DNA from 3 places in the Leclercia sp. W6 genome. Region 2 is predicted to be linked to each of the others. Evidence: predicted binding sites of a transcription regulator. Region 2 holds the regulator's gene; each other region holds the start of a gene.
What was found. The regulator LexA, encoded in region 2, represses DNA repair genes until DNA is damaged. The targets are predictions, from matches to a motif close to TNCTGTATGTACATACAGNA.
Positions count from the first base shown of each region.

Region 1: a site for LexA is predicted at 6,054-6,073, ahead of uvrB (excinuclease ABC subunit UvrB). Genes of this name have one in related genera too.
Region 3: a site for LexA is predicted at 2,397-2,416, ahead of mutH (DNA mismatch repair endonuclease MutH). Genes of this name have one in related genera too.

Region 1 covers NZ_CP031104.1:2,247,293-2,257,454, forward strand. Annotated here, with positions in the region: gene moaE (molybdopterin synthase catalytic subunit MoaE) at 1-363, opposite strand, end outside; gene moaD (molybdopterin synthase sulfur carrier subunit) at 365-610, opposite strand; gene moaC (cyclic pyranopterin monophosphate synthase MoaC) at 603-1,088, opposite strand; gene moaB (molybdenum cofactor biosynthesis protein B) at 1,092-1,604, opposite strand; gene moaA (GTP 3',8-cyclase MoaA) at 1,625-2,614, opposite strand; molybdenum cofactor riboswitch at 2,602-2,736, opposite strand; gene yvcK (uridine diphosphate-N-acetylglucosamine-binding protein YvcK) at 2,962-3,870, shown strand; gene uvrB (excinuclease ABC subunit UvrB) at 3,963-5,978, opposite strand; gene DVA43_RS11055 (ABC transporter ATP-binding protein) at 6,726-7,430, shown strand; gene bioD (dethiobiotin synthase) at 7,390-8,094, opposite strand; gene bioC (malonyl-ACP O-methyltransferase BioC) at 8,087-8,842, opposite strand; gene bioF (8-amino-7-oxononanoate synthase) at 8,826-9,983, opposite strand; gene bioB (biotin synthase BioB) at 9,980-10,162, opposite strand, start outside.
Region 2 covers NZ_CP031104.1:3,343,542-3,353,703, forward strand. Annotated here, with positions in the region: gene DVA43_RS16295 (conjugal transfer protein TraF) at 1-979, opposite strand, end outside; gene DVA43_RS16300 (cupin domain-containing protein) at 1,144-1,632, opposite strand; gene zur (zinc uptake transcriptional repressor Zur) at 1,744-2,259, shown strand; gene DVA43_RS16310 (CsbD family protein) at 2,328-2,537, opposite strand; gene dinF (MATE family efflux transporter DinF) at 2,679-3,998, opposite strand; gene lexA (transcriptional repressor LexA) at 4,062-4,670, opposite strand; gene DVA43_RS16325 (diacylglycerol kinase) at 4,780-5,148, opposite strand; gene plsB (glycerol-3-phosphate 1-O-acyltransferase PlsB) at 5,304-7,724, shown strand; gene ubiA (4-hydroxybenzoate octaprenyltransferase) at 7,812-8,681, opposite strand; gene ubiC (chorismate lyase) at 8,694-9,191, opposite strand; gene malM (maltose operon protein MalM) at 9,373-10,162, opposite strand, start outside.
Region 3 covers NZ_CP031104.1:4,647,844-4,658,005, reverse strand. Annotated here, with positions in the region: gene ptsP (phosphoenolpyruvate--protein phosphotransferase) at 1-1,419, opposite strand, end outside; gene rppH (RNA pyrophosphohydrolase) at 1,432-1,962, opposite strand; gene mutH (DNA mismatch repair endonuclease MutH) at 2,647-3,339, shown strand; gene DVA43_RS22985 (YgdI/YgdR family lipoprotein) at 3,469-3,687, shown strand; gene DVA43_RS22980 (NADP(H)-dependent aldo-keto reductase) at 3,804-4,844, shown strand; gene lplT (lysophospholipid transporter LplT) at 4,986-6,179, opposite strand; gene aas (bifunctional acyl-ACP--phospholipid O-acyltransferase/long-chain-fatty-acid--ACP ligase) at 6,172-8,331, opposite strand; gene galR (HTH-type transcriptional regulator GalR) at 8,953-9,969, shown strand; gene DVA43_RS22955 (GNAT family N-acetyltransferase) at 9,930-10,162, opposite strand, start outside.

The sequences.
Region 1 (10,162 bases), 1.1 Mb from region 2:
GCGGGTTTTGAGATAATCCATAATAAACTCACCCGCCGCAAAGGCGCTGCCGCGATGGGCGCTGGTGACGCCAACGAAGACGATCTCCTCCCCCGGCCACATCTCGCCGATGCGGTGGATCACGGTCACGCGGCCGAGCGGCCAGCGCTGACGCGCCTGCTCAACGATCTCCGCTAGCGCTTTTTCCGTCATGCCAGGATAGTGCTCAAGGGTCAGCGCTTTTACGCTGTCGCCGAGATTATGGTTACGCACCTTGCCGGTGAAGGTGACCACCGCGCCATCTTCGTCACGCTCAGCAAGCCAGTTATACTCCGTGCCGACGTTAAAACGCGCCTGTTCGACCAGGATTTTGGTGTCACTCATTTCAGCCCCCGGTCACCGGTGGGAAGAAAGCCACCTCATCGCCCGGTTTGACCGGATGCGTGAACTCCACCAGCGTCTGGTTCACCGCCGCCAGCAGTTTGCTCGCGTCCAGCGCCAGCGCCCAGCGGTCGCTTTGCGCCGCCAGATGCGCCCGCAGCGCTTCGACGTTTTCCACCTCGATATCCAGCGTCAGGCTGTCGGTATTCACCAGCTCGCGCACCTGCGCAAAAAACAGTACTTTAATCATTCTCTGGTGCCCTGAAATCACCCGATTTTCCCCCGCTTTTCGCCAGCAGGCGAACCGGGCCAATAACCATGTCTTTCTGCACCGCTTTGCACATGTCATAGATGGTTAACGCCGCCACGGAGGCGGCAGTTAAGGCTTCCATCTCCACGCCGGTTTTCCCGGTCAGGCGGCACAATGATTCGATGCGCACCCGGTTGTGCTCCGGCTCGGCCCGCAGGTTGACCTCCACTTTGCTGAGCATAAGCGGATGGCACAGCGGGATCAGATCCCAGGTGCGTTTCGCCGCCTGGATCCCGGCGATCCGCGCCGTAGCGAAGACGTCCCCTTTGTGGTGGCTGCCGTCAAGGATCATTGCCAGCGTTTCGGGAAGCATGGTGACGAACGCTTCCGCGCGGGCTTCACGCACGGTTTCGGCCTTGGCGGAGACATCCACCATATGGGCTTCGCCCGCGGCGTTAATGTGGGTCAGTTGCGACATAGCTTATTTCTTCAGGTGAGGATGGAAATTACACGGACGCGTGCGGGCATCCAGCTGCGGGGCAATGATATTTTCCCACGCGGTGCGGCACGCTTTGGTGGAGCCTGGCATGGCGAAAATCACCGTGTTGTTGGCGATCCCTGCGACAGCACGCGATTGCAGGGTGGAGGTGCCAATCTCTTCAAACGAGAGCATGCGGAACACCTCGCCGAAGCCTTCTATCTCGCGATCGAAGAGCGGCAGCAGCGCTTCCGGGGCCTGATCGCCTGCGGTAAAACCGGTGCCGCCGGTGATCAGCACCACCTGGACGTTATCGCTGGCGATCCAGCGCGACACTTCCGCGCGAATGGCGTAGCGGTTCTCTTTGACGATGGCCTTGTCGACGATCTGATGCCCGGCCTCGTGGGCTGCATCGCGCAGCCAGTGGCCGGAGGTGTCATCTTCTTCGCCGCGGCGTTCAGAAACGGTAAGAATAGCAATACGCGTCGGGATAAATTCAGCGCTTACCTGACTCATCTTCTGGTTCCTTGTAGCGATTACCCGCCAATGTATGACAGGTTCTGGGTGATCCCGGTGTTGCCCTGATGCAGGAAGTGGGTCTGTTTTTTGTGCATCAGCGCCTCAGAAATGCGTGCTTCCAGCGCCGCCTGCTGCGCATCATCGGCCAGCAGATCGCGCAGGTCGACGCCGCCGTCGCCAAACAGGCAGAGGTGCAGCTTGCCCAACGACGAGACGCGCAGGCGGTTACAGCTGGCACAGAAGTCTTTTTCATACGGCATGATAAGGCAAATCTCCCCTTCGTAGTCGGGGTGACAAAAGACCTGCGCCGGGCCGTCGCTGCGCTGGCGAAGCTGGTGGATCCAGCCGCGTTTAAGCAGCTCATCGCGCAATACCATGCCGGAGATGTGATGACGGGAGAAGAGGTCGCTGCCCTCGCCGGTTTCCATCAGCTCAATGAAGCGCAGCTGAATGCGGCGGGGTTTGATCCACGCCAGGAAGGTATCCAGTTGATGATGGTTCACATCGCGCATCAGCACGGTGTTGACCTTCACCTTGTCGAAGCCGGCCGCAAAGGCCGCGTCGATGCCTTCCATCACCTGGTGGAATTTATCCTGTCCGGTGATGGCGTGAAACTGGCGGGCATCCAGGCTGTCGACGCTGACGTTGATGGCGGTCAGCCCCGCGTCGCGCCACTGCGCGACATCGCGCGCCAGACGATAGCCATTGGTGGTGACCGCAATCTGGCGGATGGCGTCGTTTTCACGTACCGCCGCGATGATATCGGTGAAGTCCCGGCGCAGCGAGGGTTCGCCGCCGGTAAGACGGACCTTCTCCGTTCCCATGGCGGCAAACGCGCGCGTGACGCGGCGCACTTCGTCCACGGAGAGAAAGCCGTTATTGGTGACGCTGCCAGGCTTATAGCCATCCGGCAGGCAGTAGGTGCAACGGAAGTTGCACACATCGGTAATCGACAAACGCAGGTAAAAAAACTTACGCGCGAATGCATCGGTAAGTTGTGAAGCCATGTACACCTTTCCTGATACGGGAGGCACAGTCATTTCTTCCTGTACCCTGGTGGCAAAAGCGCCACGGCCAGAGCGCCATATCTGTCGACACAGGCGCAAAGGCTAGAGTGTATGTTTTCAATGATGAAAACGTGGTTATGTCGATAGTAGCGTGTTAAAGCGAGTTTCGCTATCGTCGACTTACGCTATATAAATGTGTATATAACGAGCTAATCGTGCCATTTCGGTTCAGAATACGTCATTATCACATTTTTGCATTGATATACGTCATTTTGCGCGGGTCGCAGCATCGTCATTTAGGAGTAGTTGCGTTACTGTTTACATGTTGGTCTTAATAAGGAATTTTTATGCGCAATCGCACTTTTGCGGATCTTGACCGGGTGGTCGCTCTCGGCGGAGGCCACGGACTGGGCCGGGTCATGTCCTCCCTGTCATCGCTCGGCTCCCGCCTGACAGGGATCGTCACGACCACCGATAATGGCGGCTCAACCGGGCGCATCCGCCGCTCCGAAGGCGGCATCGCCTGGGGAGACATGCGCAACTGCTTAAATCAGCTTATCACGGAACCGAGCGTGGCTTCGGCCATGTTTGAGTATCGTTTTGCCGGTAATGGCGAACTTTCCGGGCATAACCTTGGAAATCTGATGTTAAAGGCGCTGGATCACCTCAGCGTCCGGCCTCTGGAGGCGATCAATTTAATTCGCAACCTGCTTAAAGTGGACGCCTTTCTCATCCCCATGTCCGAACTTCCGGTTGATTTGATGGCAATCGACTGCAACGACCATGAAGTGTATGGCGAGGTAAATATCGATCAGCTTGCCCTGCCCCCGAAAGAGCTGATGCTCTACCCCACTGTCCCGGCGACCCGCGAAGCAGTAGAAGCGATTGGTGAAGCGGATCTGATCCTCATCGGCCCCGGCAGTTTTTACACCAGCCTGATGCCGCTCCTGCTGATTAAAGAGCTGGCCCAGGCGCTGCGGCGCACGCCCGCCCCGGTAGTCTATATCGGCAATCTGGGTCGCGAGCTCAGCCCGGCCGCCGCCGGGCTTTCGCTGGCCGCAAAGCTGGCGCTGATGGAGCAGTATGTCGGTAAAAAGATCGTCGATGCGGTAGTGGTCGGGCCGAAAGAGGATATCTCAGGTATGGAAGGCCGGGTGGTGGTGCAGGAGCCGCTCGAAGCAAGCGACATCAAGTACCGCCACGATCGGCATCTGCTGCGCGTGGCGCTGGAGAGAGCGATTCAGGCGTTGGGTTAGCTTGTACGGCCTGTAATGCCCGGTGGCGCTTCGCTTACCGGGCCTACAGGCAGAGTGCCGTTGTTGAGCCAGTAAGCGCCACCGGGTACAAACTACGACGCGGCGATGAATAAATCCCGTAGCTGATGCAGCTGGTCGCGGATCTGCGCCGCCTCTTCGAACTCCAGGTTCTGTGCGTGCTGCATCATCTGCCCTTCCAGCTCGTGGATTTTCTGCTGCAGCGCTTTCGGCGTCAGGGCCACGGTATCGGCCTCAACCGGTGAGCGCGACTTGCCGCGTCCCTTGGTTTTGGTTTTCGCGATATTCTGGCCAAGCTGCAGGATATCCACCACCTTCTTGTTGAGCCCCTGCGGAACAATCCCGTGCTCTTCGTTATAGCGCTGCTGCTTCTCGCGACGGCGTTCGGTTTCGCCGATCGCTTTCGCCATCGACGGGGTGATCTTATCCCCGTAGAGAATCGCTTTACCGTTAACGTTTCGCGCCGCACGACCAATGGTCTGGATCAGCGAGCGCTCGGAACGCAGGAAGCCCTCTTTGTCGGCGTCCAGAATCGCCACCAGCGACACTTCTGGCATATCCAGCCCCTCACGCAGCAGGTTGATCCCCACCAGCACGTCGAACTCGCCAAGACGCAGATCGCGGATAATTTCCATGCGCTCCACGGTGTCGATATCCGAGTGCAGATAGCGCACCTTCTCACCGTGCTCTTCGAGGTATTCGGTCAGGTCTTCCGCCATCCGCTTGGTCAGGGTCGTCACCAGCACACGCTCGTTAATGGCCGACCGGGCGCGGATTTCCGAGAGCAAGTCATCCACCTGGGTGGCCACCGGACGCACTTCGATAATCGGATCCAGCAGGCCGGTCGGACGCACCACCTGATCCACCACCTCGTCGCCCGATTTCTCCAGCTCGTAGTTGCCTGGCGTTGCGGAGACGTAGATAGTTTGCGGCGCCAGCGCCTCGAACTCTTCAAACTTCATTGGACGGTTATCCAGCGCCGACGGCAGGCGGAAGCCGTACTCCACCAGGGTCTCTTTACGCGCCCGGTCGCCACGATACATCCCGCCAATCTGCGGAATGGTGACGTGGGATTCATCCACCACCAGCAGGCCATCCGCCGGCAGGTAGTCAAACAGGGTTGGCGGCGCTTCGCCCGGCCCACGGCCAGAGAGATAGCGCGAGTAGTTTTCGATACCGGAGCAGTAGCCCAGCTCGTTCATCATCTCGAGATCGAACTGGGTACGCTGGCTGATACGCTGCTCTTCCAGCAGCTTGTTATTTTCTAACAGCACCCTGCGACGATCCGCCAGTTCAACCTTGATGTCCTCCATCGCCTGCACGATGCGCTCGCGCGGGGTGACATAGTGGGTTTTTGGGTAGACCGTGAAGCGCTGAATGGTCGATTCCACATGGCCGGTCAGCGGGTCGAACAGCGACAGCCGCTCCACCTCTTCATCGAAAAGCTCGACGCGCAGCGCGAAGTCGTCCGACTCCGCCGGGAAGATGTCGATCACTTCGCCGCGCACGCGAAACGTACCGCGCTGGAACGCCTGATCGTTACGGGTGTACTGCAGCTCGGCCAGGCGACGCAAAATGGCGCGCTGATCGATAATCATCCCCACGGTCAGGTGCAGCATCATCTTCAGGTAGAGATCCGGGTCGCCGAGGCCGTAGATGGCCGATACCGAGGCCACCACCACCACGTCACGGCGCTCAAGCAGCGCCTTGGTCGCGGACAGACGCATCTGCTCAATATGCTCGTTCACCGAGGCATCCTTCTCGATAAAGGTGTCCGAGCTGGGAACGTAGGCTTCCGGCTGATAGTAGTCGTAGTACGACACGAAGTACTCCACCGCATTCTCGGGGAAGAACTCTTTCATCTCGCCGTAGAGCTGCGCCGCCAGGGTTTTGTTCGGGGCGAGCACCATTGTGGGGCGCTGGAGATCGGCGATCACATTAGCGACGGTGAAGGTTTTACCCGACCCGGTCACCCCCAGCAGCGTCTGGTGCGCAAGCCCATCCTCCAGCCCCTCTTTCAGACGGCGAATCGCTTCAGGCTGATCGCCGGAAGGACGAAAAGCGGAATTCAGTTTGAACGGTTTACTCATGAACGGCGACCTGATGATGGTTGATACGGCAGGTGAGTAATTTTACTCTTGATGGCTATTTTTGCCAGTAAATTATACTGGACATAAATACAGTGGCAACCGCGACGTTTTGTGCCACCCTGGGCAAGAATCAAACGAAGCTGCACAAAATTTCGCCTGCGACGGGATAAAATTCCATCAACGCACGGTTATCCCCAGAACTTTTTATTTTTTAACATTTGTCAAGGCGAGACGCCGAACTTAAGCGCATTATCGTGACCGTTTAATGACAAAGATTGATTTTATTTAACGCATTGATTCCATTTATTATTTTCAAAAAGACGCGTTTCGCAGCAATTCAGGCGCAGGCCGCGTATTCTCTCGCTTACCCCGCGTTTTCTAACTCTAATGCACATGGTTATCCACAGGAATAGTGGATAACTGCCTCCAGCCCATACGGAGCGTGACTCGGCTAATTCCCGGTTTTTACCCACAGCGAGACGGTAAAAAATTTTTATGACCCAATGTTGGCGATCTTATGACAATAAAACGTTCACCCACCAGTGAGACATTGATCACATTTTAACCAAAATAGTACCTGCACCAGGTGAATCATACGGGGCACCGGCGCAGTGCATCCCCCTCTCCTCGCAGCGCTTATTTTTGCACCTAATCTGAAAAAAGGCGGTTTAAACGCTATTTTTTTGGCCAGTGGCAAGAGTCTTGCAGAGTATCAGGGGACACTGATGTCTGAAAAGGAGTAAGACCATGTTGAGCCTGCGTGCCGTTAATCAGTATTACGGGGATCGCCACACCCTGTGGAACGTTGACCTCGATCTGCCGCCCGGCGTCTGTACCGGGGTGGTCGGGCTGCCCGGAATGGGGAAAACCACCCTCGTAAACTGCATTGCCGGCCTGCTGCCTATCGCCAGCGGTACGATGGTCTGGCATGACGCCGGAGCCTCGCCTTGTGAGTGGCTTCCGGGAACCGAAATTGGGTTTGTCCCACAGGACAGGCGGATTTTTTCCCAGTTGACGGTAGAAGAGAACCTGCATATCGCGCGGATGGCAAAAGGGAGCGTGGGCGGGTCGGTGAGTAGCGAAATTTTTGAGTTCTTTCCGGAACTTTACCCGCTACGCCAGCAGCGGGCGTCAGGGCTGAACGACGACCAGCAGTACCAGCTGGCACTGGCGAACGCGCTGGTCACCCGCCCTCGCCTGCTGATCCTCGACGAGCCCAGCCGTGGCGCCAGCCCGCTGTTTAGCATCAGGCTGGCGCAGCTGCTGCTGAGGTTTAACCGCGAACTGGGGCTAACGGTGCTGCTGGCCGAGCAGCACCTGTCGCTGATCCGCCGGGTGGCGGAGCGCTTCTGCCTGCTATACCGCGGGCGAAACGTGGCCCAGGGCCGCGTCAGCGAGCTGGATGACCCACTTATTGCCCACTGGATGGGGCCGACGGCGCCAGTGCGCTGAGAGAGAGATAACGCCCAATATCCGCCGTGTCGGCCTGCTCGCCAAGCCAGGGGATTTCGCCCAGCAGCGGTGCAGGCAGTACGCGTTTCAGCGTTGCCATGTATTCGCCATGACGTTTGCCGGGTGCCATCACCCCGTTCGCCACCCAGCCCGCAACATGCAGCCCCGCCTGGCGGATCGCCTGGGCGGTCAGCATGGCGTGGTTGATGCAGCCCAGCTTCACCCCCACCACCAGGATCACCGGCAGGCGCTCGGCGATCGCCCAGTCGGCGAAGGTCTGCTCCGGGGAGAGCGGCGTAAACCAGCCGCCCGCCCCTTCCACCAGCACCCAGTCGGCCTGGCTTTCCAGCGCGCGTAGCCCGGCGGAAAGCACGCTAAACTCGATGGGACGCTGCTCATCGGCGCTGACAATATGCGGCGAGGTGGGTTCGGCGAAGGTGTAAGGGTTTACCGCCGGGTAGCTCAGCGCCACGCTGCTGTTGCGCTGTAGCGCCAGCGCATCGCTGTTACGCAGCCCTTCCGCGGTCATTTCGCTGCCAGAGGCCACGGGCTTATAGCCGGCGGTGTTGCGCCCCAGCGCCCGCGCCGCCTGTAGCAGGGCAGTGCTGGCGACGGTTTTTCCGACCTCGGTGTCGGTGCCGGTGACAAAATAGCGTTCAGTCACGTTCGATAATCCCATGAAAAAGTTGATAAGAGAGCGGGTATTTGCCATCACGCTGCGGCCAGGCCTGCGCCAGGTTCTGCAGCTGTCCCCGGGTTAAGAGCCGGGCGGCCCGTCCGGCGTGTAGATGGGTAGCGCCGATCCCCTTCAGGGAGTGCATGGCGCCAAGCGCATCGTCAAAGTGCAGCGTGATGGTCTGGACCGCACAGCGGTGCCGCCAGCCACTGAGAGCATTATTTACCTCTTCCCGGCTCAGAAAGCGGTTGGTGTGCGGCTGCGTATCTACCGCCTGCCAGGCCTGCTTCAGCTCCGGCAGGGAGCCGTTGAGCAGCGTGGTAAAGGCCACCCTGCCCCCGGGCTTCGCCACGCGCCAGAGCTCCGCCAGCGCCTGCGGCAGGCTGGCGCACCACTGCACCGCCAGATGGCTCCAGACCAGGCTGAACTGCGCATCCGCCAGCGGAATGGCTTCGATATCCGCCTGCAGGTAGTGGTCGGCCGCCCGGTTGCGGCGCGCTTCGTCCAGCATCAGGGCGCTGAGATCCATTGCCGTCACCACGCTGCCACTTCTGCGCCAGGCGAGGCTGTTGCTGCCCGGGCCACAGCCAGCGTCCAGCACGCTGGGGAAGGCGTTTTCTGCGAGCAGCGCCCGCAGCCCGTCGGCACTTTGCCGCTGGAGCGCGTCGTGACGGGAATAGCTCTGCGCCGCCCGGCCAAAGGCGGCGGCAATGGCCTGTTTATTCACTTGCGACATGCAGCGCCTCCAGTAACGCGGTGATGTCTGCCGCTTCATGGGCCGCCGTCAGGGTCAGGCGTAAGCGCGCCGTGCCTGCCGGTACGGTGGGCGGACGAATGGCCGTCACCCAGATCCCCTTCTCTCTGAGGGTCTGTGCCAGATGCAGGGCGCGCGCGTTTTCGCCCACAATCAGCGGCTGAATGGCGCTTTGCGACGCGGTGATCTCAAGCGGAAGGCCGCTCACGCCTGCGCGGAACTGGCTGATAAGCGCCGAGAGCCGCTGCCGCCGCGCATCGCCTTCATCGCTGCGAATAAGGTTAAAGGCTGCCAGTAGCGCCACCGCCTGGGCAGGCGGCATGCTGGTGCTGTAGATGAGATGCCGGGCAAACTGCAACAGATAGTCGGCCACCGGGTCGCTGCACAGTACCGCCGCGCCGCTGATACCCACGCCTTTGCCAAAGGTGACCACCAGCAGCTCGGGTTTGACGCCCAGATGGGCCGCACTGCCGCGCCCTTCTGGCCCGGTGACGCCAATGCCGTGGGCATCGTCCACCAGCAGCCAGCTGCCCTTACGCCGGGCCGCCGCATGGATATCGCCCAGCGGGGCGCTGTCGCCATCCATGCTGAAGATCCCCTCGGTCACCACCAGCTGCTGGCCCTCGCAGGGTTTATCCAGCAGCGAAGCGAGCTGAGCGGCATCGTTATGGGCGAAGCGTCTGAGCTGGGCCGGGCTGTGACTGGCCGCTTCCAGCAGGGAGGCGTGGCTTAAACGGTCGGCCACGATGCGATCGTCCTTGCCGGTCAGGGCTGCAATCAGCGCCTGATTGGCAGCAAAGCCGGAGATAAACAGCAGCGCCCGCGGGTAGCCGAGCCAGTCGGCAAGCTGCTCCTCCAGCGCCCGGTGCGCCGTGGTGTAGCCGCTGACGTGGCCGGAGCCACCGCTGCCCACGCCATATTGCTCCGCCCCCTGTTGCCAGGCGCGGATAAGGGCCGGATGCTGGCTCAGGCCGAGATAGTCGTTGCTGGAAAAATTAGAGTAGCGCCGCTGGTCGCAGGTGAGAAAACGGCCTGCGCCGTTTTCCACCGGGGTGCGCACGCGCAGGGCGTCTGCCGCCCTACGGTCATCGAGGGCGGCATCAATACGTTGCTGCCAGGTCATAGCGTCGCCGCGTTGTAGAACTGGTCGGTATCGGCGTTGAAAAGCTGCTGTTCCAGCTGGTGCTGCTGTTCGTTATCGCCGGTGAGAACCGCTGTCTGCTGCGGATTCAGCCCCAGCTTGCGGAACAGCTGGACATCTTTGTCCTCTTCTGGGTTCGGGGTGGTGAGCAGTTTGCAGCC
Region 2 (10,162 bases):
GATAGCTCACCACCTGCCCGGTACGCCCGTTGAGAATGCGGATGTCGTTGGTATCAATATCACGTGATAAGAGGTTCTGCCCGCTCAGGCCCACCGTCCAGTTCTCACCAAAGTCCACCGCGACGCCGACATCAACGTTAAAACTGGTATCGTCGTTACGGTAGCGGCTGCTGTTAAAGTCGCCGCTGTCATAGGTATAAATGGAAGTGGTGTAGTTATAGAGCCAGGTTTGCTGCAGTTTCGGCATGACGCCCACCGAAACCGGCAGGTCGCTTACCGTAAACTGACGGGCAATCGCCACGCCATAGTCGGAGACGATGGCCCCTCTGCCCATGGCAACAGAGTTAAGATTGCGGGTAATCACGTCGCTGCCGTTGCGCGCCGCGCTCAGCGCCATCTGGTTGGTCATTCCCGGGCTACCCTGCAATCGGCGTAAAAAACCGATGTCCTGAGGATCGATTTCTGAGCTAACGCGGGCATGAGCATTAGCTTTGGCGACAAACGCCAGCGACAGGCCGGAACCCGGGATGCTCACGGCTATCCCACCGCCGGCGTTGGCATGCGCCGTTTTGCCATCAAGAAATTCCAGCTGATCGGCAAGGTTGCCGGCGGCTCTCTGCAGCTCACTGAGCGTGCCTTGCGGATCGGCGGCGATCTGCGCCACGGTCAGATCGTCGATCATCTGCCGATCGTCGGTGATCTCATCGCTGATTTCATCGATCTTATCCTGCAAATTGTCTTTATCGCTAATTTGCGCTCCCACGGAGGGGAAAATGATGGCGACGTCATCCTCCTCTTTTGATTTTGCCAACAGCGCCGGGTTAATGAATACCCCGCTGCCATAATGGGCCGATGCAACGCCTGTTCCGCCCATTGCATCGCCGCGTGCTTCCGTCCAGGTAGTTGCGGCTCCAGCCTGATGAGACAAAAGAATACCGGTGGCAATTCCAGCCACAGAAAGTTTGAGTTTTATTTTCACAGGACACCTGACTTATTTTGGGTAAATTAACCCCGGCGGCTATACGCCGCGCAGGGAAATACGTCCTCTGTGAAAAAAGTATTAGAAGCTAAATATGTCTTAAACTTTAGTATTAGATAAGATATTGATTTCCTTATGTCTTTAAATAGGTATAGAACAAGAATTTATTTTCGCCCGGGTTTTCCATCATGCGGACCAAAAAATTGTGGCGGGTGATCGATCCAGCGATCTTCGCGGGTGGCGGCATATACTGCATTTAGCGGATAATAAATTCGGTTATATTTTTTATTGGCTTCGCCCACCACTAATAACCGCACTTCTTCAGTGGTGTTATTAATAAAGGTGTGGCAGACACCCGTCCCGGCCGGAAATCCTACGCTGTCTCCCGGCTCCAGCTTCCATAAATACCCGTTGATCCAGGCTTCGGGATAACCCTCCAGCACATAGATAAACTCCTCTTCATCGCTTTCGGCATGTGGATAAGAGGTACGACGCCCTGGCGGCAGGCGTTCATGGTGAATACCGAGGCGGCCTAAGCCAAGCGCTCGAGCCAGGGGCGCGCCAATGGAGAAACGCTCTGTGCTGTCGGGATAGGTTGAGTTATCGGCCCCTTCTACCTCACGCCAGTGTCGAATATAGTCCGGTCTTTTCATCTTTTAGTCCCCGTGGTTTTTCGTCAGGGTAGCACACCTGCTGGATCTCGGCGTTTAGGCCAGAACATGGTAAACTGGCGGTTTGTTATTCCATGTTATTCGAGGTGCAAAATGGAAACGTCCACAATGCAGGCACTGTTAGCGCAAGCCGAAAAGCTGTGCGCGCAACGCAATGTGCGCCTGACTCCGCAGCGCCTTGAAGTGTTGCGCCTGCTGAGCCTGCAAAATGGGGCCATCAGCGCTTACGACCTGCTCGATCTGCTGCGCGAAAGCGAGCCGCAGGCAAAGCCCCCTACCGTATACCGGGCGCTCGATTTTCTGCTTGAGCAGGGTTTTGTGCATAAAGTGGAATCGACCAACAGCTATGTGCTGTGCCACCTGTTCGATCAGCCTACCCACACCTCAGCGATGTTTATCTGCGATCGCTGCGGCAGCGTGAAGGAAGAAGGCGCGGAAGGGGTGGAAGACATCATGCATACTCTGGCGGCGAAAATGGGATTTGCCCTGCGTCACAATGTGATTGAAGCGCACGGCCTGTGCCGCAACTGCGTGGAAGTTGAGGCCTGCCGCCATCAGGAAAATTGCCAGCATGACCACTCTATCCAGCTGAAAAAGAAGCCGCGCTGAGCACAAAAAAAGGGGCGACCTGAGGGTCGCCCTGAGCGTACATCCGTGTACCTGCGGGTAGCGCTGAGTTACCAGCGATAGTTGTTACGGGTTTCCCAGTCACCAACTTCTTTCTCCGCCTGGTCTTTCTCATAACCATAGCGTTCCTGAATTTTCCCCACCAGCTGGTCACGTTTACCTTCGATAACGGTCATGTCATCGTCAGTCAGGTCGCCCCACTGTTCTTTTACTTTACCTTTGATCTGTTTCCAGTTACCGCCGACTTGGTCTTTATTCATCATCGATTCCTCTTCGCTCGGTCGTTAAGGATAAGTTCGTCCTGAAATACATTTCGTGCTGGACGTGATAATAATTATAGATAAGCGTGCGGCGTTGGGTTTGTTATTCGGAATCTTTTACCATTCAGTAAGGTGAAGCCGTTATTGAAACCAGGTACCGTTGCGCCAGTGCCGGTGCCAGATCCAGCCCAGAGAGAGCCCCCGCAGGGCCAGGAACACGCTCAGGGCCAGCCACAGGCCATGATTCCCCAGCCAGGGCAAGGTGAACAGCGTCAGACCAAACCCGGCGGCCGCGACGGCCATACTGTTGCGCATCTCTGCGCCACGGGTTGCGCCGATAAACATGCCGTCGAGCAAATAGCACCAGACCCCCACCACCGGCAAAATCACCTGCCAGACAAGATAATGGCTCGCCAGCGCGCGCAGCTCTGGCAGCGAAGTCAGCAGCGCCACGATCGGGTTGCCTGCCAGGGCATAGACAAGCGCGAAGGCCAGCGCCACCATGCCAGACTGACGGCAGGCTGCCCGCCATACTTCACGCAGCTGGCCGCTTTCCCGGGCGCCATAGGCCTGCCCGGAGTGCGCCTCAACCGCATAGGCAAAACCATCCAGCGCGTAGGCAGTAAAGGTGAGTAGCGTCATCAGCACGGCGTTAACGGCGATAATCTCCGGCCCCAAACGCGCGCCCAGCACCGTCAGCGCGCCGAAACAGAGTTGCAGCAGCAGCGAGCGCAGCATAATGTCCCGGTTCAGGGCCAGCAGCTTGCGGATATTGCCCCGCCAGCTCGCTTTCAGCAGCGCCAGGGAAATGCCGCGCAGAGCCAGCACCCGCCAGACCATCCACAAGCCGAGCAACAGGGTGGCGTATTCGGCGACAGCGGTCGCGAGAGCGGCCCCCTGCACGTTCATTTTCAGCCCGATCACCAGCCATAGATCCAGCACGATATTGAGCAAGTTACCCACCACCAGCAGGATCACCGGTGCCCGGGCATACTGCACCCCCAGCAGCCAGCCGAGCAGCACCAGGTTAGCCAGCGATGCCGGGGCGCTGAGCCAGCGGATCTCGAGGAAGCGCCGCGCCTGATGCAGCACATCCTCGCTGCCGCCCACGATATGCAGCGCCAGATCGATAAGCGGTGTGCGCAGCAGCACAATCAGTAACCCGGCGCCGAGCGCGAGGATCAACGGCTGCACCAGCGCCCGGGCCAGACGCAGCGGATCTTTTGCGCCATAGGCTTGGGCGGTGAGCCCGGTGGTGCTCATGCGTAAAAAGAGCAGCAGCATAAACAGGAAGCTGGTTGCCGTGGCGCCGATGGCGACACCGCCCAGATAGACCGGAGAGTCGAGATGGCCGATAACGGCGGTATCCACCAGCCCCAGCAGCGGGACGCTGATATTGGAGACGATCATCGGGAGGGCAAGACGCCACAACGCCTTGTCTGAAGCAGTCAGCAGAGACATGTGTATGACCGGGAGAAAAAAGAAAAGCAGACTGCGGCGTTGCCGCAGTCTGTCAGAAAGAGGTTATAACCATTCACCGTTGCGGATGACGCCTACCGCCAGCCCTTCGATGGAAAAGTTATGTTCACGCAGATCGACAACAATCGGGGAAAACTCGCTGTTTTCCGGCAGCAGCTGTACCGTGTTGCCCTGTTTTTTCAGACGTTTAACGGTCACTTCATCATCTATGCGCGCCACAACGACCTGGCCGTTGCGCACATCCTGCGTTTTATGTACCGCCAGCAGATCGCCGTCGAGAATGCCGATATCCTTCATGGACATCCCGCTGACGCGCAGCAAGAAGTCCGCGCTCGGTTTGAACATGCCCGGATCGACCTGATAGTGGCCTTCAATATGCTGTTGCGCCAGCAGCGGTTCCCCGGCGGCGACACGACCGACAAGCGGAAGGCCCTCTTCTGCTTCAACCAGCAGACGAATACCACGAGACGCGCCGGAGACAATCTCAAGCACACCCTTACGCGCCAGGGCTTTCAGGTGCTCTTCAGCGGCGTTTGGAGAACGGAAGCCCAGACGCTGCGCGATTTCTGCACGCGTCGGCGGCATACCCGTCTGGCCGATATGATCCCGAATGAGATCAAACACCTCTTGCTGCCTGGTCGTTAACGCTTTCATTCCGCCCCCTGGGTGTATATACAGTTATGCTGTGAGTATATACAGCTAAAGGCGATTTTGGAACCACAAACCGCATAAAAAACCAGAGACTTGTTCGGTTTCTGAAGGCTTATCGCAAATGTCCCCAAAGCAGCGTGACCCAGGTAAACAGGGCAACGATAATCGCCATCAGCACAGCGGCAGAGCCCATATCTTTCGCCCGGCCCGAAAGCTCATGGAAGTCGCTGCCAATGCGGTCGACCACCGCCTCGATCGCACTGTTCAGAATTTCGACTATCATCACCAACATTACCGATCCAATCAGGAGTACACGGGTGATGGGATCAACATCCAGCCAGCAGGCAATAATAATCGCCGCGATGACTGCTACCCCCTCCTGGCGAAAAGCGGCTTCATTGATCCAGGCAGCACGAATGCCTTTCCAGGAATAGCCGGCAGCTTTAATGATTCGGGTTAACCCAGTGGTATTGTTGGCCATTAAAAGAAACCTTTCTTCGAAAATAGCGTCAGAAACGGTGGCTTAAGCGCGCTGCGCTGCCGCCGGAAGTATGACGGGTAACAACAGAAATTTTGCGCGCTTTCTGTTATCCTTGCGCCGCAATTGCATTTTTAACCAGAGGCTTTACATCGTTTATGTCTGGCTGGCCACGAATTTACTACAAATTACTTAATTTACCATTAAGCGTCCTGGTAAAAAGCAAGTCTATTCCGGCGGTTCCCACGCTGGAATTGGGACTCGATACCTCGCGTCCTATTATGTACGTTTTGCCTTACAACTCGAAGGCCGACTTGCTGACGCTGCGCGCCCAGTGCCTGGCGCACGATCTCCCGGATCCGCTGGAGCCGCTGGAGATCGACGGCACCCAACTGCCACGCTACATCTTTATCCACGGCGGACCTCGCGTATTCACCTGGTACACGCCGAAAGAAGAGTCCATTAAGCTGTTCCATGATTACCTCGACCTGCACCGCAGCAATCCGCTGCTGGATGTGCAGATGGTGCCGGTATCGGTGATGTTTGGCCGTCGTCCGGGGCGTGATAAAGGCGAAGAGAATCCGCCGTTGCGCATGCTCAACGGGGTGCAGAAGTTTTTCGCCGTCAACTGGCTGGGCCGCGACAGCTTTGTCCGTTTTTCACCTTCCGTCTCCCTGCGCCGCATGGCCGATGAGCACGGCACGGATAAAACCATCGCCCAGAAGCTGGCCCGCGTGGCGCGTATGCACTTTGCCCGCCAGCGTCTTGCCGCGGTAGGCCCGCGCCTGCCTGCTCGCCAGGATCTGTTCAATAAGTTGCTGGCGTCGAAAGCCATTGCCCGTGCCGTTGAAGACGAAGCGCGCAGCAAAAAGATCTCTCATGAGAAGGCGCAGCAAAACGCCATCGCCCTGATGGAAGAGATTGCCGCCAACTTCTCCTACGAGATGATCCGCCTCAGCGACCGTATCCTGAGCTTTACCTGGAACCGTCTCTATCAGGGGATTAACGTGCACAACGCCGAGCGTGTGCGCCAGCTGGCCCATGACGGCCATGAAATTGTCTACGTGCCCTGCCACCGTAGCCACATGGACTACCTGCTGCTCTCGTACGTGCTCTATCACCAGGGGCTGGTGCCACCGCACATCGCGGCGGGTATCAACCTCAACTTCTGGCCGGCAGGCCCGATCTTCCGCCGTCTGGGTGCGTTCTTTATTCGCCGTACCTTTAAAGGCAACAAGCTCTACTCCACCGTCTTCCGTGAATACCTCGGCGAGCTGTTCAGCCGCGGCTATTCCGTCGAGTACTTTGTGGAGGGCGGCCGTTCCCGTACCGGGCGTTTGCTCGATCCGAAGACCGGCACCCTGTCGATGACCATCCAGGCGATGCTGCGCGGCGGTACGCGTCCTATCACGCTGGTGCCGATCTACATCGGTTACGAGCACGTGATGGAAGTGGGCACCTACGCCAAAGAGCTGCGCGGCGCCACCAAAGAGAAAGAGAGCCTGCTGCAGATGCTGCGTGGTCTGAGCAAGCTGCGTAACCTCGGTCAGGGGTATGTTAACTTCGGCGAGCCGATGCCGCTGATGACCTACCTCAACCACCGTGTACCGGAGTGGCGTGAGTCCATCGATCCGATCGAAGCGGTGCGTCCGGCCTGGCTGACGCCGACGGTGAACGCCATTGCTGCCGATCTGATGGTGCGCATTAACAACGCCGGGGCGGCGAACGCCATGAACCTGTGCTGTACCGCCCTGCTTGCTTCGCGCCAGCGCTCGCTCACCCGCGAGCAGTTGACCGAGCAGATCGACTGCTACCTGAACCTGATGCGCAACGTGCCCTACGCCGCCGATGCCACGGTGCCGACGGCCAGTGCCAGCGAGCTCATCGATCACGCATTGCAGATGAACAAGTTCGAGGTCGAGAAAGACACGATCGGCGATATCATCATTCTGCCGCGCGAGCAGGCGGTGCTGATGACCTACTACCGCAATAACATCGCGCATATGCTGATGCTGCCGTCACTGATGGCCGCCATCGTGACCCAGCATCGCCAGATCAGCCGTCAGGCGCTGCTGGAGCATGTCACCGCTCTCTACCCGATGCTGAAAGCCGAGTTGTTCCTGCGCTGGAACAGCGATGAGCTGGCAGAGGTGCTGGATAAGCACACTGAAGAGCTGGTCCGCCAGGGGCTGATGACGCAGAAAGAGGACGTTCTGGTGATCAACCCGTCCCGCTCACGCACACTACAGCTGCTGGCGGCGGGTGCGCGCGAGACTGTGCAGCGCTACGCCATCACCTTCTGGCTGCTGAGCGCCAACCCGTCGATCAACCGCGGTACGCTGGAGAAAGAGAGCCGTACCCTGGCTCAGCGTCTGTCAATGCTGCACGGCATCAACGCGCCGGAGTTCTTCGACAAAGCGGTCTTCAGTTCGCTGGTGTTGACGCTGCGTGATGAGGGTTATATCAGTGACAGCGGTGATGCCGAGCCGGAAGAGACGATGAAGGTTTACCAGATGCTGGCAGAGCTGATCACCTCTGACGTGCGCTTAACGATTGAGAGCGCGACGCAGGGCGAATAAAAAACGCCCGGTGGCGCTAACGCTTACCGGGCCTACAGGGTTTGCCAGATCGTAGGCCGGGTAAGGCGAAGCCGCCACCCGGCTTTTTTATGCCCAGTAACTCACCGCCAGGCCGAGGAACAATACCAGCCCGACATAGTTGTTATTAAGAAACGCTTTAAAACAGGCCTCGCGCTCACGGTTGGCAATGAGCTTTTGCTGGTAGATAAAGAGCACGCCCGCCGCCGCGACCGCCGCGTAAAATGCGCCGTTCAATTGATTCAGGTAACCAATTGCCACCATCAGCACCAGCACCGCGACCTGCAAAATCCCGATGATCAGCTTGTCCTGACGACCAAACAGAATGGCCGTCGATTTAACGCCAATCTTCAGATCATCGTCGCGGTCAACCATCGCGTACTGGGTATCGTAGGCCACCGCCCAGAGGATATTGGCCAGGAACATCAGCCAGCAGCTCAGCGGCACGCTTTCGCTGACGGCGGCAAAGGCCATGGGGATCGACCAGCCAAAGGCGGCGCCCAGCACCACCTGGGGCAGATGGGTGTAGCGCTTCATAAACGGGTAGACCCAGGCCAGGGCCAGTGCTGCCACGGAGAGCAGGATGGTCATGGTGTTGAGGGTCAGCACCAGCAGGAACGAGAGCAGGATCAGCACCACAAACAGCGTCCGCGCCTCTTTCTCCGTGACATCGCCGCTCGGCAGCGGACGATTCGCGGTGCGTTTCACGTGGCCGTCAAATTTGCGATCGGCATAATCGTTAACCACACAGCCCGCGGCTCGCATCAGCCAGACACCTGCCACAAATACCGCCAGGATCCACAGCGGCGGCAGCCCGGGGGTAGCAACCCACAGCGCCCACAGGGTCGGCCACAGCAACAGCAGCGCACCGATCGGCTTATCCGTTCGCATTAGCCGGTGGTACGCCAGCAGCTTGTTCTGCGTCAGACTCCTCTCCATTTTCTCTTCCTCTTAGTACAACGGTGACGCCGGTAAAAACAGCTCGGTCAGCAGTAAGGGTTTGCCGCTCAAGCGCAAGCGGGAACGGCGTCCCCATAATCCGGCATCGCGTCCAATTTCAATAAAATCACGGGTCAGCTCGGAGGAGGTGAACAGATAGCGTCCCAGCGGGGTTTTGCCCATCTGCTGCAGCGCCATCTCCGGCCCGGTGAGGGTGGATTCTGGCACCACCGTGCGCCCGGCCAGCCACGGCTCGCCGTCGGCGCAGAGCAGGATCTCCCGCAGCCAGTAGCGCGCCTCTTTCGGCAGCAGCGGCAGTTCATCCGCTATTGCGTCAGGCGTGACAAACCCCTCCTGAATGAGGGTGACGGTGACCTTTTTGCCCTGCTGCTCAAAACGTTTAGTCATGGAATCTTCCAGCAGCAGCCAGTCGAGCTGCTCCGGTTCCAGGGCAGGGATTTCGTCAAAATAGCGCAGCGCACGCAGTTGCGTTAGCGCGGGGTGTGACATGCCAGACTCTCCGATACATAACGTAAAGCTATTGTATCGCAGAAACGCGCAATGCGGGCGGGCAAACGTGAGTTAGCGAACATTATCGCAACAGAGATGCAACAGCGGTGTAAATCACAAAAAAAGTGCGCCCGTAGGGGCGCACCAAACTACTGACAAAATCAGCATTGTGGGGAGACGGTCACCCCTTGCCTTTTACACTGCTGATAAAGGTGGAACGGGCAGTGGTCGAGCCTAAACGCTCTGCTTCATCCAGCAGTTTCAGCGCTTTGTCGACGTCACCTTTAGCGACTGCCTGCTTAATGGCCTGATTAAAGTAGGCTTCGGTATCGGTCAGTACCGGCTCGCTCTTCTTCGCCGGGGCCGGGGCAACGGCTGGCGCAGCAGCCGGAGCCGCAGCAGGTGCAACCGCTGGCGCAGCATAGACCGGTGCCGCGGTATTGCCTACGGTGACCGGGCCAGGGCCGGAGGAGCCAAACAGCGGGCCGACCAGCACGCTGGAGGTGCTGTTGGTGGAGACTTTCAGCTTCAGCTGGCCATCCGTCACGTGACGGGCAATCGGGTCCGGAATATCCGGTACGGCGTTACCGGTGCCTTTGGCATAGGCTTTCGCCGGATCAATCAGTTTGGTGGTTTGCTGCAGATCTTTGTCGGTGGTAAAGACCAGGACGTACAGTTTCTGCTGACCCAGGGCTGGCGTCAGGCGCATGACCCCTTCCAGACGATCGGCGCTCATCACGCCCGGTTCCTGGTAGGTGAAGTATTCGCTTGGGAAGTAGGCAGATGGCGTCAGGTTCTGATCCAGAATCAGCACGTTCGGTGCAAATACGCTGGTCTGTTTATCTACCACGCTTGTCAGCGTCAGGGTGATTTCGCCGATATTAGCCGGCACACTGTACGCCGCCACCGGGCCGGCGATCCCCGCCACGTTTAAGGTCTGGCCGCCGGCAGAAAGCTGGGTGGTCTGGGTT
Region 3 (10,162 bases), 1.3 Mb from region 2:
GAAGCCGCTTTGCAGCATGAACGGGATCTCGGTGCGGTAGAGACCGATACCATCAATACGGCTGCCGAGCTTCTCTTCATGTTCCGGGCTTAACCCAGCATTCAGCATTACCTTGATGCGCTCACCGCTTTTCAGCGCCGCAGGCTGGTTGACGTCGTCTTCCGCCAGACGGCTCAGCTCATTCTCTTCGCTGATAAGGCGCTGATATTCCTGCAACAGTACCGGTTCAGGATCGACCAGCAGCTCGCCGCGATAGCCGCCCACCACCAGCGTTCGGCGGTGCAGCGCAGAGGGCTGAATATCGGCCCCCATTACGGTCGGGATCCCGAGCGCCCGCACCATAATGGCGGCGTGGGAGTTGGCGGCGCCGTCGCGAACCACGATCCCGGCCAGTCTGTCCTGCGGCAACTCCGCGAGCGTGGTGGCGGAAAGCTCATCCGCCACCAGCACAAAGCGCGGCGGCCAGGTATTGGCAGCCTGAATGGTGTCATCGAGATGGAACAGCAGACGCTGACCTAAGGTACGCAGATCCCCGGCACGCTCTTTCAGATAGCCATCGGTCAGGGCGGCAAACTGTTCGGCGAATTTTTCGACGACCTTTTTGACGGCCCACTCCGCCACCGAGCCCCTGTCGACCTCATCAAACAGCTCCCGACGGAGCCGGGCATCAGACAACAGGTGTGAATAAAGATCGAAGATCGCTGCCGTCTCTTTTTGCGCACCTGCGGCATAGCGCTTGCTGTAGCGGCGAAATTCGTTGGCAGCCTCCTCCAGCGCGCCGGTCAGACGTTCGCGCTCAAGGGCGGTGTCCAGCGTAGAGGCTTCGTAAACCTGCTCCATGAGCGGCAGCGTGGCGTCCATCCAGCCTTCGGCGATCGCGACGCCGGGTGAGGCCGGCAAGGCGCGAATACGTGTCTGCCGGTACTGACCAAACAGCGCCGCGAGCTGGGACTGGGAGAGAATAGCCGCCATTTGCGTGGCCAGCGTAACGAGGAATGACTCCTCGCTTTCGTCGTACTGACGCAGCTCACGCTGCTGCACAACCAGCACGCCCAGCAGCTGACGACGCTGGATGATCGGTACGCCCAGGAAGGCGCGAAAACGCTCCTCTTTTACGGAGGGGATATATTTGAAGCTGGGGTGTTTTTGCGCATCGGCAAGGTTGATGGGTTCGGCCAGACGCCCGACCAGACCCACTACGCCTTCATCAAACGCCAGCGCAACGGTACGACCACGCGGTTTTTTCAATCCGCGCGTGGCCATAAGGTAGTAACACCTGCGGTCGTGGTCGGCCAGATAGACCGAACAGACCTCGGTTTCCATCGCAAGGCAGATATCAGTGACCAGAATATCCAGCGCCTCGTTGAGCCGTGGGGCACTGGCCACCTTCTCGACTATTTCGCGCAGGCGGGTGAGCATAATGTGCGTAGCTTAACCTCTTTTACGTCGCCAGGCAGGTGCGCTCTGGGGCTTAGGAGGAACCTCCTGAAGCATCATTACGGCACTTGCGAACTCTTTCATCACCCTACGGTAAACATCGCGCTTAAACGACACGACCTGCCGAACGGGATACCAGTAGCTGACCCAGCGCCAGCCATCAAACTCAGGCGTGCTGCTGGTTTGCATATTGATATCCGCATCGCTGCTCACCAATTGCAGAAGAAACCATTTCTGTTTCTGGCCGATACATACCGGCTTTGTGTCCCAACGCACCAAACGCTTCGGTAACTTGTAACGCAACCAGTTGCGGGTCGAAGCCAGAATGCGAACATCCTTGCGGCTTAAGCCAACTTCTTCGAACAGCTCCCGATACATCGCTTGCTCTGCGGACTCTCCAGGGTTAATCCCGCCTTGGGGAAATTGCCAGGAGTGCTGACCATATCGCCGGGCCCACATGACCTGCCCCTGGCGATTACAAATTACGATACCTACATTCGGGCGGTAGCCATCGTCATCAATCACCGGACTACCCCAAACTAAACCTTATATATAAATGATTGTTTCACACTCCAGTGAGGCGGTAAACCACTCTCTTTCGGGCCTGGAGCCGAATAACATTTGAATAACTCACAATTATCATCGGAGTTATAAACAGATGACCGCCCGGAAGGGCAATTTTATACACTTTTTCTGTGGATAGAGTTGTGAAGAAGTATGGAATTACCGATGGACAACCCAGATCACTCTGAATATTGCAGAGATTAGCGTTTTTTACAACTCTCTATTTTTCATTAGTTTAAATGAGATTATCTGTGAAATGCACAGCATTGTGTGATGCAGGTCACCTGAAAGATCGTTGTGCTGATGAAAGATCGAGCAACGTCGGTTTTATCCACAGATTGTGCCAATAAGTTAGGCACATTTTGTCTGAATTTTCGATTTTCGTCGCGCGTCAAGGCTGTAAATGGAAACAGTAGTGGGGGTTATTCCCAGTTATCCCATTTTTCTGTGGATAACTGGGTGTAAGATCCTGTTTATTGTCAGTGACCAGATTTGGACAACCTGGATAACCGACCGGCAGCGCAGGGGAAAATGCCCATAAAAATACATATAAATCACTAACCTGGCACATGCAAAAAGAAAAAGATAAACTCTTTCAGTGCGGTGGAAAACTGCTGTTCATTTTTCAACCAAAAGGCAATTATCATGCTTCCCCTCGCTCCCCTCTCTTCGCCTCCTGCTACAGAAGCGGTGTTACTGCAACAAGCGCAGCGTCTGGCGGGCTATTCGCTGGGTGAACTCGCTGCCCTGGCAGGCCTGCCCATTCCGCCCGATCTTAAGCGCGATAAAGGCTGGACAGGCGTTCTGCTGGAGCTGTGGCTGGGTGCCAGCGCGGGCAGTAAGCCTGAACAGGATTTTGCCGCCCTGGGGGTAGAGCTCAAGACCATCCCCATCGACAGCGCAGGCCGCCCCCTGGAGACGACGTTTGTCTGCGTGGCGCCGCTAACCGGCAATACGGGGATCACATGGGAGAGCAGTCACGTGCGGCATAAGCTGAAACGCGTGCTGTGGATCCCGGTTGAAGGGGATCGCGCGATCCCGCTGGCCGCCCGTCGCGTGGGAGCCCCGCTGATCTGGAGCCCGAACGAAGAAGAGGATCGTCAGCTGCGTCTGGACTGGGAGGAGTTGATGGACATGATCGTTCTGGGTCAGGTTGAGCGCATCACTGCCCGCCACGGCGAGGTGCTCCAGCTACGGCCAAAAGCCGCAAACAGTAAAGCGCTCACCGAAGCCATTGGCGCACGCGGCGAACCGATCCTCACCCTGCCCCGGGGCTTTTATTTGAAAAAAAACTTCACGGGCGCGTTGCTGGCACGTCACTTTCTTCTGAATACCTGACTTTTTAGCCAGAATGTTGCTTTTTATCACACATTTCCCTGTTTTTTCAGAATTGACCACTTTCAGAAAAGCAACGGCAGAGTTATTACTACACTGATAACTAACACGAGCCAGGCGGAGGTAACAAGAATGAAGAAATGGGCAGTGATAATCTCGGCAGTTGGTTTAGCGTTTGCCGTTTCTGGTTGTAGCAGCGACTACGTCATGGCGACCAAAGATGGTCGTATGATTCTGACCGACGGCAAACCCGAAGTCGACGATGATACCGGGCTGGTCAGCTACCGCGATCAGCAGGGTAACAATATGCAGATTAACCGCGACGAAGTTTCACAGATTATAGAAAGATAATAATAAAGGTCAGCGGCTTGCTGGCCTTTTGATTTTTCTCTTCCCCTCTGTCATGTTTATAGTCCTTTGTCGGGAGTTTCCTGACGCAGATAACATGTCAAATAAGGAAGCCGGCTATGCATTATCACCGTATCCCCCATAGCGCTCTTGAGATAAGCCAACTGGGGTTGGGCACGATGACATTTGGTGAACAAAATAGCGAAGCCGATGCCCATGCACAACTCGATTACGCCGTCAGCCAGGGCATTAACCTGATTGATGTCGCGGAAATGTACCCGGTTCCGCCACGTCCTGAAACGCAGGGCTTAACTGAAACCTACGTCGGCAACTGGCTGGCAAAGCGCGGTAATCGCGAAAAGCTGATTGTCGCCTCCAAGGTCAGCGGCCCCTCCCGCAATAACGACAGCGGCATTCGCCCGAATCAGGTCCTCGATCGTAAAAACATCCGCGCCGCGCTGGACGCCAGCCTGACGCGTCTGCAGACCGATTACCTCGATCTCTATCAGGTTCACTGGCCGCAGCGCGCAACAAACTGCTTTGGCAAACTGGGCTACAGCTGGAGCGACAGCGCCCCTGTTGTCACGCTGCTGGAAACCCTGGAAGCGTTAACCGAGTGCCAGCGCGCGGGCAAAATCCGCTACATCGGCGTCTCTAACGAAACGGCGTTCGGCGTGATGCGTTATCTGCACCTGGCGGACAAGCACGACCTGCCGCGTATCGTGACCATTCAGAACCCGTACAGCCTGCTGAACCGCAGCTACGAAGTGGGTCTGGCGGAGGTGAGCCAGTATGAAGGTGTTGAGCTGCTGGCGTACTCCTGCCTGGGCTTTGGTACGCTGACCGGTAAGTATCTTAACGGCGCAAAACCGGCGGGAGCGCGTAATACCCTCTTCAGCCGCTTTACCCGGTACAGCGGCGAGCAGACGCAAAAAGCGGTGGCAGCCTATGTCGATATCGCCAGACGTCACGGGCTCGATCCGGCGCAGATGGCGCTGGCCTTTGTGCGCCGTCAGCCGTTTGTCGCCAGCACCCTGCTGGGCGCGACCACCATGGAGCAGCTGAAAACGAATATCGAAAGCTTCCATCTGGAGTTGAGCGAAGAGGTGTTAGCGGAGATTGAGGCGGTGCATCAGGTGTATACCTATCCGGCACCGTAATAAACGCAAAAAGGCAACGACAGTTGCCTTTTTAGTTTCATTGGTCGGGTAAGGCGAAGCCACCACCCAACAAGTCGCTCCGGCGGCGCTTCGCTTGCCGGGCCTACAAGGTCAAAGGCGGATTTCGTAGCCGCCGCCACATCATCGACGACGCTGCCACACCCAGAGCGCCGCTATCGCCACCGCAAACAGTCCGCCAAACCCGACGCCAATGCCCACCACAGGCACGCCCACCTTCACCGCAAGCGAGTAAAGACCGAGCATCAGCAGCATGGCGGCGTTTTCGCCGAGATTTTGCACCGCGATGGCATTTCCCGCGCCGACGGTATGCTTCCCGCGTTCCTGGAGCAGCGCGTTCAGCGGCACCACAAAGAAGCCCCCGCAGATCCCCATCAGGAAGAGCAGCGCATAGGAAGGCAACAGCGCATGTTGCAGGGCGAAGATCAGCACCACCAGGCCGATCAGGACCCCGGCAGGCATGCAACGGGCGACGGTTTGCAGCGTCACCAGCTTCGCCGCAGCCCCCGCGCCCAGCACGATCCCCACCGCCACCATGGCGTTGAGATAGGTCGGCGTGGCGTTATCGGTAATGCCCAGCGCCGTCGGCACCCAGAGCACCAGCAGGAAGCGCAGCGTCACCCCTGCCCCCCAGAACATGCTGGTGCCCATCAGTGAGAAACGGGTTTCGCCGTTACGCCACAGTACGCGACAGGCGTTAAAGAAGCTGGCGGTCATCGGCGTAAAGCGCCAGGACTGCCCCGGACGCGCCGCCGGCAGTTTCGGGATAAACAGGTTGGCAAGCACCGCCCCGCCATACACCACGGCACAGACCCCCAGCGCCGCCAGCACGTGCCAGTCCGCCAGCACGCCGCCGGCTACCGAGCCCAGCAGGATCGCCGCAATGGTGGAGGCCTCCATCAGCCCGTTGGCTTTCACCAGCTTATCGCCGGTGGTGAGTTCACCGAGAATGCCATATTTAGCCGGGGAGTAGGCTGCCGCCCCGACGCCCACCAGCGTATAGCCCACAAACGGATTGACGCCAAAGCAGATACTCGCCGCCCCCAGCAGTTTCAGGCTGTTGGCAAACATCATCACCCGCCCTTTGGCGAAGCTGTCCGCCACCTGGCCAACAAAAGGGGCAAAAATGATGTAAGCGCCCACAAACACCATCTGCAGGATCGGCTGGCTCCAGTCCGGGTAAAACTGGGATTTAAGCAGCGCCAGAGTGGCAAACAGCAGCGCGTTATCACCAAAGGCAGAGAGAAACTGGGCGGCGATAACCGCCATCATCCCTTTCGACCAGATGGATGTGTTAGTAGGTACTGACTCACTCATCATGCGGCTCCGCCTGTTCAACCATGCCTTTCAGGGTGACAAAATCCGGCTTACCGCTGCCCAGCACCGGAAGTTGTTTGAGATAACGAATATCACGCGGCACAGCCAGTTCAGGGATGCCATGTTCGCGCGCCTGTTGCAGAAGTCGCTCGCGTTTCAGTTCGCTGTCGGTGGTAAAGAGCACCAGGGCTTCACCTTTACTGGCGTCGGCCTTCACCGCGGTGGCGTGCATTTTGTCAGGGGATACCCCCAGCGCCAGCTGCTCCACCATCTCCAGCGAGACCATTTCACCGGCGATTTTGGCGAAGCGCTTCGCCCGTCCCTGGATCTGCACGTAGCCCTGGTCATCGAAGCGCACGATATCGCCAGTGTCGTACCAGCCGGTCTCCACCTCGCCGTTGGCGTTTTCCGCCGTTGGCGCTTCCAGCACGCCCGGATTTTCCACCCGCAGATAGCCGTTCATGATGTTCGGCCCTTTCAGCTGCAGACGTCCGCCCTCTTCAATGCCCGGCACAGCGAGCAGACGGGCGTCCATTCCCGGCAGAATGCGTCCTACCGTTCCCGGTTTGGCCGCCATCGGCACGTTAATAGAGACCACCGGCGCGCACTCGGTCACGCCGTAGCCCTCCAGAATGCGCAGGCCAAATTTATCCTGCCACAGCTGGCGGGTGCTCTCCTGCAATTTTTCCGCTCCGGCTACCACGTAGCGCACGCGATGGAAATCATACGGATTGGCAAAACGGGCGTAGTTGCCAAGGAAGGTCGAGGTGCCGAAGATCACCGTACAGTTACGGTCATAGGTCAGTTCAGGCACGATGCGATAGTGCAGCGGGCTCGGGTAGAGGAATACTTCAGCACCGGTCAACAGTGGCGTGAACAGCCCCACCGTCAGGCCAAAGGAGTGAAACAGCGGCAGCGCCGACATAAAGCGATCCCGGGCGGTAAAGTCGGCGATGGTCTTTATCTGCTCGACGTTAGCCAGCAGGCTTTTGTGGCTGTGAACCACCCCCTTCGGGTTCCCCTCCGAGCCGGAGGTAAAGAGGATCACAGCGGCATCTTCCGGCTGCTGTTTAACCTGCGCCAGGTGCGGCATCAGCAGGTGAGCAAAGATCCACAGCTTATCGCCGAGGGTGACTTCCGCCTTAAGATCTTCCAGAAAGACCCAGCGTACCTGAGTAAGCTGCTCCGGCAGATGCCAGAGTTTGCCTTTATCAAGAAACGTGCGTGAGGTGAAGACGGTCTTGATCTGCGCGGCGGTGAAAGCGCTGCTGAGCCCTTTCACCCCTGCGGTGTAGTTGAGCATGGCCGGGACACGGCCACGGGAGACGGCGCCAAAGATCACCGCCGCGCTGATCCCGGCGTTCGGCAGCATCAGGCCAATCTTCTCCCCTTGCTGGCTGTATTTCTCCAGAATACGGCCGACAAACAGCGTCTTGGTCAGCAGCTTGCGATAAGTATCAGGCGCAAAATTGATGTCATCGATGCAGTTTTTCTTCGCGCCATAACGGTACATCGCCGTCAGCAGCGACTCATACAGCGTTTCACGCGGACGCACCGCCATGCGGGCTTCCATCATGATCTGATGCAGCATCTCCCCGGCGATCTTACGTCGGTCGCGGGCGCGGGGCGCATCGGGCATCGGCAAGGTGGTTGGCGGCAGCAGATGCAGGGTAATCCGCGGGAACAGGCGCTGCTTCACCAGTCCTTTCAGGCGGCTGAAAAAGGTCAGCTCCGCGCCTTCAATGCGCACCGGCACTACCGTCGCGCCCGATTTCGCCGCCACAAAGCCCGCGCCGTCATAAATTTTCATCAGCGAGCCGGTGATGGAGATGCGCCCTTCCGGGAAGATCACCACCGGGCGTCCCTGCCCGATCAGACGCACCAGATGTTTGATCATCATCGGTTTGGTGGGATCGAGCGGAACGAACTCAATCACGCTCGACAGCCAGCGCATGTACCACTGCTGGCTGATGGAGGTGTAGACCGCAAAGACCGGGCGCACGGGTAAAAACAGCGCCAGCAGAATGCCGTCAATAAAAGAGACATGGTTGGGGGTAATAATAACGCGTTCAGCGTGCAGAGCCTGGGTGTCGCCAGTCAGACGGACGCGAAAGAGGATACGAAACAGTGTGCGGAAAAACCCAAATAGCATTTCAACTCCCTTTGCTTTTCAATTAGCCGGGTTACGGTAAATTGTGGCAGATTACACGAGAAGTGCGGTGGGAGCGACAACCGGATAGGGACAAAAAAAACCTGCGCATCTGCGCAGGTTGGTGCAAGAGATGAGTACGCAGTACGTACTAAGAATTCTCACCAATCAATACCTCTGGGATCTTGATTGTGGCTCCGGGCCCTCGACTTCACCAGCGCAAAAAAGCAAGGGAATGAGCCGAATTGCAACCAGGTGTGAATTTTCTCCCTGGCTGTTACATGTTGAACAACAAGCAAAAAAAAACCTGCGTAAGAACGCAGGCTGGTGTAAAGCGTGTCAGTTAACCCGGGGTCAACTTCACCTATCAATACCTCTGGGATCTCAAATGTAGCAACGCGGCCCAAACCCCTGCCAGCAGACAATCGCAACAGCCTGAGGCAAAGTGTAACCAAAGATTCAAATTCACCCTCTTCTGTCACGCTTCGCTGTGTAACGATTACACCGTTTCCGCCAGCGTTTCTCACCTTTGTGAATTGCCTCACCGCCCTGCGCTTGAATACGCCTCACTTTTCCGCAACACTATTGAGTGTGTAAACGCTTACCCTAACAAGAAGGTAGAGAATGGCGACAATAAAGGATGTGGCCCGACTGGCGGGTGTTTCCGTCGCCACGGTTTCACGTGTGATCAACAACTCTCCGAAAGCCAGTGAAACCTCCCGCCAGGCGGTGCTGACCGCCATGGAATCCCTGAACTATCACCCCAACGCCAACGCCCGGGCGCTGGCTCAGCAGTCTACCGATACCGTCGGGCTGGTGGTGGGCGATGTCTCCGATCCCTTTTTCGGCGCGATGGTCAAAGCCGTCGAGCAGGTCGCCTACCAGACCGGTAATTTTCTGCTGATCGGCAATGGCTACCACAACGAGCAGAAAGAGCGTCAGGCGATTGAGCAGCTGCTCCGCCACCGCTGCGCGGCGCTGGTGGTGCATGCCAAAAAGCTGCCGGATGACGAGTTAGTCCATCTGATGAAGCAGATCCCCGGCATGGTGATTGTGAACCGCATTATTCCCGGCTATGAACAGCGCTGCGTGGCGCTGGACGATCGCTACGGCGCCTGGCTTGCTACCCGCCATCTGATCCAGCAGGGGCATACCCGTATCGGCTATCTCTGCTCCAACCACCCCATTTCGGATGCCGAAGATCGGCTGCAGGGTTATTACGATGCGCTGCGTGAGAATGACCTGCCCTGCAACGATCGCCTGGTCACTTATGGTGAACCCGACGAGCGCGGCGGCGAGCAGGCGATGACCGAGCTGCTGGGACGGGGGCGTAACTTTACGGCGATCGCCTGTTACAACGACTCGATGGCCGCCGGGGCGATGGGTGTGCTGAACGATAACGGCATTGACGTGCCGGGGGATATTTCGCTGATCGGCTTCGATGACATTCTCATCTCCCGCTATGTGCGGCCGCGCCTGACCACGGTGCGCTATCCTATCGTCACCATGGCGACCCAGGCGGCGGAGCTGGCGCTGTCACTGGCGGATAAACGCCAGCCGCCGGAAATCACTCACGTATTCAGCCCGACGCTGGTGCGTCGTCACTCCGTTGTGCCGCCCGCAGAGTCCGCCAGCGAATAGCGGTAGAGATGAACGGTTTTGTCCGGGTACTCCAGACCGTCACCGATATAGTGCCAGCCGTAGCGCTCATAAAAATCGCGGCAGGCAGACCAGAGATGCAGTTCGCTAAAGCCGCTCTCTGCGGCGTAGCGCTGAACATGCCGCTGTAACTTCCCCGCCAGTCCCTGTCCGCGCGCCGCGTCGTCCACATACA